4 regions of the Paenibacillus sp. 01L418 genome follow, and region 1 is predicted to be linked to each of the others. Evidence: riboswitches for the same ligand, from Rfam matches in the RefSeq annotation. Region 1 holds a riboswitch; each other region holds the start of a gene.

Region 1 (2,200 bases):
AAACGCAGTGATTGGGATGCCTATTTAAAATGGGGCGTGCATGCGTTCCGTCTATCGACTTCAGCTGTGCGTGACACAACACAAATTCATACACATATGTGTTATTGTGAGTTCCATGATATTATCGATTCCATTCTTGCGCTGGATGCGGATGTCATCTCCATTGAAACCTCGCGCAGCCATGGCGAGCTGATTCATAGCTTTGAGGAGAACACCTATGACCAAGGCATCGGCTTAGGCGTTTACGATATTCACAGCCCGCGTGTACCTTCAGTGGAAGAAATGGTCAGCATGATCGAGCGCGCCATTAAAGTGCTAGATCCTGCGCTCTTCTGGATTAATCCGGACTGCGGCTTGAAAACACGCGGAATGGAAGAAACGGTTGCTTCACTACGCAACATGATGCTGGCTACTTACCAAGTCAGAGAGCAGCGTGCTGCATTAGCGAAGGTTTAATCCCTAAATACAATAAGACAGTCCAGAACTAGGTTATCTGTTCTGGACTGCCTTTTTTTTCTTATGAACGAAATTAATCCAAAGAGATGTAGGAGACGGAACGTTGACGCAAAACAGACTCTTCATGGTCGTTGCTGTACGGGGCTGCATCGGCGGATTGTGCTAGGACATGCTTGACGGCGGAGACGAATAAGTCGAGAACGCGCCCATCCTGATCCGTTTTGTCATAGTGATACTGGTTAAGAGGTGGTAGAGGAATGCTGCCGATAAAAGACTGAAGCAGGTCGCTCCATCGTTCTAAGTCAATGAGCTCTTCTGTGTCGCTGGCAAATAGTTCACTCCAGCCGAAGCCTTGATTGCTTGTTAAACGAAGACATACGCGATGGCCTGCAGAATCGACGGCAAGAGCAGGAATGACGAATAGCTCGATTCGTGTGACAGATAAATAAGGGGTCTGTTCCGTAAAAAGATGCAGATTTCGTGCACAATTTGTCAACATATACATCTCTCCTTTATTCGCTTACGAGGTTAGCTGTCGGATTCGGGCTAGAGAGAAAGCCCTACCAGGGTTACAAATCCCTGGATTCACCCCTTGCGAATCGATCTCGATCGATCGCGATGGTTCCCCCGCTTTTTCATTCGAAAAATTCAGCGTAAATAGTTTACTCTTAATTATACCCTTCATTAACGCATCTGTAAATCAGAAGTGCTTAAAATAACGATACATAAGAGATAGCTTGTTTAAATAAAGTATGCTCTTCACGGTCATATTCACAGTTTGGAAAAGTGTAATGATTGGATTCTATATGCAAAGCAGCGGCTGCAAACAAATGAAATATACGCTCGTCCTTCATCATTGGATCTGTTTGAAAAACAAAAGGAGACGCAAGAGGAAGTGTGCCGATGAACCTTAGCAGCATACTGCTCCATCTGATCCAGTCGCAAGGCTTCTCGGATTTTTTAATAAACAGCTCACTCCAGCCATGACCATTAGCAGTGGAGAGCCTCAGGCAAACACGGTAACCATTCGATTCAAGCAAGCAAGCCGGCAGCACAAACATTTGAATTCGTTTAATTTCAAACAAGGCAGCAGGATGATTTTCCAAGCTTGGCAAAGGTACTTCAACTGGTGTAGACATCAATGAGATCTCTCCTCGATTTGAATAATTCACCGATAATACTCAGCCATATTGGCTTGCCGTCTATGGTAAACCCGAAATGCAATATTGTAAAACTGTGGTATATCGTGAAAAGGCAGCCATATGCCATATTAAAAGAAATCCATTCGTTATGGCAGTAAAAAGATATTTATTCTTCGAAATACTCGTTTATTCTCTTCCATTCTCGATTATAGAGAAATCTGATTATTCACGCATAAAATCGTTGGAAAGGGATTGAACACTATTTTTGAAAACAAGAGTAAAACTGAGAAATAGTGAGATATCGAGAGATCGAAATGAATGTAAGCGTTGCGAATCGCTCTGCAAGGCTGAAACTGGCTAAATTAGGTAGCAGACTGCCTTTACAGTATTTATAGCGAGGAGTAATATTCGATACAGGATTTATAAATAAGTTTCGATTTACTGATCGCTGAGTTTCCGTGAAAGCGGAAGCGGGGGAACCAATAATGACGCGATGCGCCTGTTCGATGTGAGAGTCGAACAAACGCAGAGCAGGGGTGAATCTTTGACAGGTGCCATGGATACCGGTCAAAGTAGGGCGACTCTCACCGCCCGAATCCGAC
Region 2 (2,200 bases), on a different contig from region 1:
ATACATCCTCACCGATAGCAGAACCATTCGTCTCTATGGTATCTGCATCTACCGCCCTTTTTATTGCAACGGTATCATCTTTGCCTTCAACGACAATGATCTCTTTGATCACCAAGATCATCCCCTTCTACATAAACTGTATTAGACCCTTAGACATGCAAAAAGAAGAGGCAGTGCCTCTCCTTATGATGGCATATTTAATTGATTATTGCGATAAGATGATGGTAACCGCTCAATTAGCTTGCAGTTGGTTTATTCGGCCCCAGCACATATACAGTGATGCCTTTTTTCCTGCCGAATTTGTTCGCAATCTTTGTACTATCAAAGTATACGTCGATTTTGTTGCCTTTAACCGCACTTCCTTTATCCTCAGCGCGGCGGAAACCGATTCCTTCAATATAAACCCACCAACCGATGGGAATAACCTTCGGATCAACAGCTATCGTCCGACCCTCTTGCACACGAGTGCCTGATGATGTAATCCCGTATTCCGGATGGCTTTCATCTTTTCCTGTTGAAGAGAGGTCTGCAGAATAAGCAGTCAACGTGACATTTTTAAGTACTTTTCTCGCCTTAAACGTTACACCGCTCTTCGTAAGCGAAGTAAAGCTCGGGCTCTTGTTCGAGAGCACAGATACTTTAGGCTCTTCCTTCTTCGTTCCGATGGCGACAACCTGATTAACCGCAGCGGTTTCAACCACTTTGCTGACCATCTTCTTCGATATAAGAATACCGTCCTCGTACTGCTTCTCGATACTCTCTACGATCAGACCTTCCTTGCCGGGTTGAACAAGCTTCTGCTTGCCCGCTTCCAGCGTTGGATCGTTCTTCTTCACAATAGAGAATGGCATTGCACGCTCTGTCTCAGCTACCTTCTTATCTACGCGAACGACGGTTACAGTCAATTCGTTGTCCAAAACGGTATGAAGCGGAGGTATTACTTTATCTTGACCACGAACTGGAATATGTAATTCCTCGATCGCTGCCTGCACTGTTCTCTCTGTCGTATATACAGTAGAGGTCTTGCCATCAGCCTTCACAATTACCGGTATCGCATGAGTCACCTCTATACGATCTCCGTCCTTTATTGCCGCATTAAGCGGTATGGACACCTCATCATGTGGTCCAATTGCGATAGCTTGTTCATCCAGTAGGCGTTGCAGGACCCATTGCTTCGTTTCCACAATGGTTTCTTGTCCGTTCACTACTACGGAGACGCTTTTGACAGCCGTTCCGTACAACAACACCAAAAACATGAAAGTCATAGCGATTGAGATAGTAGCACTCAAAAGAATCAAACGCAAGTTTTCACGCTTCCATCGCAATGCGAAAGACATGCTGGATGATCGTTTCCCATGGGTGTCCTTAACCTGGAGTATTCCCACTTCATCGGTCCTCCTTCATAGCCCCGCCGCCAAGTGTTACGCATGATACAACTGACGCGACTATAGTATATTGGCGTGCGAGCACGCAATCCAGTACTGCTATCGATCCTCCCACCCCCATCTTTTATCCCTATGTCGACAAATTCCCGATTATTCGAAAATAAAAAGAAGCCGTCGACAGAGGATCTGTTTCGTGGCTTCCCGGTTAAATGATTCACTGGGATACAGAAAAATGGATGCACGAGGTTGATCACTCTCTATAACGCTTGCGAGGTTAGCTGACGGATTCGGACAAGAGAGTCGCCCTATTCGTTACACAATGCTCATGGCAATGGCTTCGAAATTCACCCCTGAAGAATTCAAAATACGGAATTAAAAACCGTACATGGTTCCCCCGCTCTCCGAATGGAGATTAAGCGTAAACTGGAAATCCAATACAAAATTTTATTGCTCTGAGATGAATCATACCTTCATACGAGGTCAATTGTAAAGATACGATAAAAGACGATTTAAGCGAAAAAGCAGGATAAAGCAGGAAAAAATAAGCGATTATCGCTATAAAAATTAGTTTTTACGCGATAAAGGTCTCTATTTCTCATTATTCCTCTCGTTTTTAGACAATACCAAAACATCTTCGACCGTTTTCAGTCGTAATTACGCCTATTTCTTCTACCGTTTTGCCCAATAATTCGGCTGCTGTCTCTGCAACTAAAGAGACGTAAGAGGACTCATTTCGCTTCCCTCTGAACGGGTGAGGAGTTAAATATGGAGCATCCGTTTCGATCAAAATTCGGTCGATCGGAACCTGCTTAAGC
Region 3 (2,200 bases), on a different contig from region 1:
AACTAGTTATTATATCCATGGTATTGCTCTTATCGGGCGGTTCATTGGTTGCAGCAGACAAACTATTTCAAAAGGTAACGCTCCTTTATAATAATAAGCAATCCACTGACGATGCTGTCGTTGTGGATGATAAGGTTTATATTAGCATTCGTTCTTTAAGTGACAGCCTTCAAGCCTTCGTCCAATGGAAGAGCAATGATAAGAAGCTCATTATTCAGAAGCCCAATGTGCATATGTTTCTAATGAACGAGAAGCGAGCTATGTTCGGACAGGTTGATAAAGGCAGTGTTCAGAAATTTTTAGTGCAAGCACAAATCGATAATTTGAATATGGCGATTTCAGAGTTCAAAGTGACCATCGTTGATCCTAATGATAAGGAAACGACAATCGACAGCCGCAGCCAGGATGATGATGATTTTAAAGAGTTCGTCGAAAAAGACACCTTTTGGTTCAGCTCCAAGCTCGTTTCCTACGATTTCAAAAATGCCGGAAAATACAAGGTACAGTTTTGGATGCAGCAAAAAAACAACGATCCACAGCTCATTTCTGAAAAAATCGTTACTGCAAAATAAATCTTTTTTTCGATTGCCCAAAGGGGGCTGTTCTCATGAACAGCCTCCTTTGTCTATTTCTGCCGCTCTATCTGGAGCAGCAGCTAGGCTGTCTGAATCTACGCTTATTCACGAGTGATATAGATGAGATTTTTCTAATTTATGAGGAGCAAAATGGTGAAATACCGCCGTTTACGGCACTTTAAGCTAGTCCTTGCGATATAGCGCCTAAAGGACAAAACGGTATATTTTACACAACATCCACATAATTAATGAAATTGACTCCATGTATTTAGTTAGAAAGCACTACTATGGCGTGTTTATATTACAGAAAGAACGGTTTAACGAAGCAAATTGTCAAAAGGTTACATGAGAATTATTAGAAATTGCCACTAAAGGCAGGAGATCATTGAAAATAATCGAATATTTCTCAAAGCAATAAAAAAACTGCCTAATTCCCTATTGGGATACGGGGGAACCACTTTGGGTGAATTGATTCCGACGTTTGAGTTTTTTTCAAACGCCCGAGGAATCATAGGGAGCCTTCAACCGAACCCCACAGCTAACCTCGTCGGCATTGGAAGGAGTTTCACAATTGAAGAAGATTACCACATTAATCCTGGGTCTCGTTCTCGTGCTCGCTTTTCAAGCGGGAAGCGCTTTCGCTGACTCAAAATTGAACGGAATTGTTAATGATCTTATTGGCACTCCGTACAAAAGCGGCGGAACGTCGTCGAAAGGCTTTGATTGCTCCGGCTTCACGAGCTATGTGTTCGAGAAAATGGGCATTGAGCTTTCACGTACTTCTGGTTCGCAAGCAAAAGAAGGTACAAAGGTCGCTAAGGCTGACCTCATTGCGGGAGATCTTGTGTTCTTCGACACAGTTGGCGGCAATAATAGCGCCGTATCCCATGTTGGCATTTACATTGGAGATGGAAAGTTTGTACATTCATCCTCGAGCAGAGGCGTTGTAACTGACAAACTTAACTCCGAGTACTATGAGGGACGATATGTAACTGCTCGTCGTATCATGGATGCTGATTCATACCAAGCCAACGTTGACGTAAAATAGAGCAACCTAATCCCTCTTCTTGAGGGTTGAACGGGTAGACTCATCTAGCAAAGCCGCAGTTTTTTGTCCTCTGACGACAAATGACTTGCGGCTTTGCTGTTTCATTCCAGCTGGAATGCGGCCGTTCAATGTTGCGCTTATGGAAGGAGCTATCACTGATGTATTTGTTTATTCACCGCAAGGATTTGCGTATTGCAGATTTGCGCGCTTTTGATTATTTGAAGAAAAAAGAGAAACAAGGCATTCATTTGCTAATCATAGATCCCGTTATTACAGGAGATGGCCGTTTAACTAGTCATAGCGGCCGGAATTTCATGGCGCAAGCCGCCTCGCTTCTGCACAGCTATTCTAATGCAGGAAAGGAACTGCATGTGCTTTATGGTAATCCTGCTGCGATCACCGAAGCACTGCTGCATGCGCATCCTATTGATGAGGTTATTGTTCACACAGACTATACGCCTTACTCACGGCAGCGAGATGAGCAGCTTGGGCTAACCACACGCAGCCTTGGCCGCCGATGGATGTCTATTGCCGATTCACCTCTTGCTGATCTAGATGCTTTCCCGGCATTTGCTCG
Region 4 (2,200 bases), on a different contig from region 1:
CCTACTGTTCCAAATGCTGATGTCGCTTCAAACAATAGCTTTATAAAAGCTTGATCCTCCGTCATCGACAAGATCATCGTTACAATAATGACAAGCGATAAAGAGATCAAAGTAATCGTGAGTGCTTTAAAAATTCTGTCTTTGCCTAATCTGTAACGGAAAAGAACGATGTCCTCTCGTCCTCTAATCATTGCAAATACAGCGCCGACCAGCGTTGCAAAAGTTGTTGTTTTGATACCGCCGCCCGTCGAGCCGGGCGAGGCGCCAATAAACATTAATATAATGGTGAAAAACATCGTTGCTTGCCGGATAGCCGTATAATCAAGCGTATTGGCTCCTGCCGTCCGCGGCGTTACCGACTGGAAGAACGAGGACAAAATTTTCCCGCCCCAGTCCAGAGAGCCCAGTGTCTTCGAATTCGAGAATTCAAAAATAAATATGACGAGTGTCCCTACTGCAATAAGCGTTCCTGTCATAGATAGCACGACCTTGCTGTGCAGCGACAGCTTGCGGTTTTTGCGGAACTCCATCAGGTCCGACATAACGACAAAGCCGAGTCCACCCGAAATAATCAGCATCATAGCTGCAATATTGACGACTGGATCAGAAACGTATAAGGTCAAGCTGCGATAGTTCCCAAAAATATCAAAACCAGCATTGTTAAACAATGAAACCGCATGAAAGGCTCCAAAATAAATCGCTTTGCCCAGCGGCATATCAAATGCAAACCTCGAAGCAAACAACGCAGCGCCAATAAGCTCTATTGTCAATGAATACACAATAACGCGTCTAATCAAACGCACGATGCCTTCCATGCTCGACTGGTTCATGGATTCCTGCAGCAAAAGCCGCTCACGCAGCGAAATCCTCTTGCGAAGTACGAGCGCTACCAGCGTTGCCATCGTCATAAATCCGAGTCCGCCAAGCTGGAACAGGCACATTAATATGATTTGACCCCATATAGAGAAATAAGTTCCGGTATCAACGACAACTAACCCTGTTACACAGGTTGCCGAGGTTGCCGTAAACAGCGCATCTATAAAAGGCAATCTCTCACCGCTTACCGATGCAAAAGGCATGGATAATAATAAGGCACCCAGCAATATAATAAGAGCGAATCCACTTACCAAAATACGCGGGGGTGACCACTTCAAAACATTCCAACTAACCTTCATTCATTTCCCTTCTTTTTGATTATGTCATATTGTCATTTATTGTTTTTAAGCATAAAAAAAAGCACTGGAAACTCAAGTGCTCGTGCGATGAGTCCTGTTCCAATACGCCTTCGAGGTTAGCTGACGGATTCGGGCCTGGACAGGCAGCCCTATTCAGCGGAAGAAGACGATGCTTCACCGCTAAAATTCACCCCATGCTATCTAATGTTGAACTGCTTTGCTTTCAGCAGGCTCATCCATTTAGACAACTTTATGGTTCCCCCGATTTCCTTAGGAAATTCGGCTATGCTATGCAATTAGTATGACGATAACGATTATAATCCCTAAGCACTCCTGATATAAAGGTGACGTTTATGACAAACAGGACGATATTAGCTCAAATTAGGGCAATGGGACGAACCAGCACATAGCTAGCTTGCTGGACATCGTTATTTCGCATTTTTTTGAAAACAAACGGTCATTTTCATTGGATAATTTAGGGATTCATATGTTAAGGTAATAAAATGAGCTATTTATTATGAAGACAGTTGAGGTGAAACTATGATTGATTCTATTAAACCCAATGAATGGAAACGATTTATATGGGCAGCAGTTGCTTGCTTTATTATTTATGGAGCCGTACAAATCGTTCCAATGATTACAGCTATCTCATCTGGCGAAATGAATACCAAGGTCATTACGAAATCAGCGGCGGAGGATAAGGCGTCTGCATTTGTTGAAAAAGAAACAGGCTTGAAGGTGAAATCAGCTAAAGCTGTACATCAAACCGATAAAATTATGAATGGCTACTTATCTAAATATGAGCTAGTCAAAACATATACGGATAAATATGACCCTAGGTTTCCTACAGATACGTTTCAGGTTGATCTTAAATTCGTAGGCGGCGGCAGCGGATATGTTTATCTGCATATGCACAGCGGGAAAGTCGTAGCTTGGAACTTGAAGCTTGATGAACTCGACGGTCAAAGACTAACAGAAGATGAAATGCAAAAAGTGGTTAAAACATTTTTGAACAATCAATCATT

The links. Region 1 has a riboswitch for cyclic di-AMP ahead of AC1DSE_RS26325 (hypothetical protein). Riboswitches for the same ligand answer to the same signal wherever they lie in the genome.
Region 2: linked by a shared signal. The riboswitch ahead of AC1DSE_RS12230 (ubiquitin-like domain-containing protein) and the one ahead of AC1DSE_RS26325 (hypothetical protein) in region 1 are both predicted to bind cyclic di-AMP.
Region 3: linked by a shared signal. The riboswitch ahead of AC1DSE_RS03930 (C40 family peptidase) and the one ahead of AC1DSE_RS26325 (hypothetical protein) in region 1 are both predicted to bind cyclic di-AMP.
Region 4: linked by a shared signal. The riboswitch ahead of AC1DSE_RS05730 (TrkH family potassium uptake protein) and the one ahead of AC1DSE_RS26325 (hypothetical protein) in region 1 are both predicted to bind cyclic di-AMP.

The regions. Positions count from the first base shown of each region.
Region 1 is NZ_JBFTSN010000324.1:397-2,596, reverse strand. It holds gene metE (5-methyltetrahydropteroyltriglutamate--homocysteine S-methyltransferase) at 1-456, shown strand, start outside; gene AC1DSE_RS26325 (hypothetical protein) at 530-955, opposite strand; cyclic di-AMP (ydaO/yuaA leader) riboswitch at 959-1,120, opposite strand; gene AC1DSE_RS26320 (hypothetical protein) at 1,167-1,595, opposite strand; cyclic di-AMP (ydaO/yuaA leader) riboswitch at 2,035-2,200, shown strand, end outside.
Region 2 is NZ_JBFTSN010000072.1:11,184-13,383, reverse strand. It holds gene rnmV (ribonuclease M5) at 1-112, opposite strand, end outside; gene AC1DSE_RS12230 (ubiquitin-like domain-containing protein) at 237-1,385, opposite strand; cyclic di-AMP (ydaO/yuaA leader) riboswitch at 1,634-1,814, opposite strand; gene AC1DSE_RS12225 (TatD family hydrolase) at 1,999-2,200, opposite strand, start outside.
Region 3 is NZ_JBFTSN010000015.1:26,609-28,808, forward strand. It holds gene AC1DSE_RS03920 (hypothetical protein) at 1-572, shown strand, start outside; gene AC1DSE_RS03925 (hypothetical protein) at 608-757, shown strand; cyclic di-AMP (ydaO/yuaA leader) riboswitch at 990-1,143, shown strand; gene AC1DSE_RS03930 (C40 family peptidase) at 1,147-1,623, shown strand; gene AC1DSE_RS03935 (FAD-binding domain-containing protein) at 1,782-2,200, shown strand, end outside.
Region 4 is NZ_JBFTSN010000025.1:957-3,156, forward strand. It holds gene AC1DSE_RS05730 (TrkH family potassium uptake protein) at 1-1,175, opposite strand, end outside; cyclic di-AMP (ydaO/yuaA leader) riboswitch at 1,266-1,470, opposite strand; gene AC1DSE_RS05735 (CPBP family intramembrane glutamic endopeptidase) at 1,716-2,200, shown strand, end outside.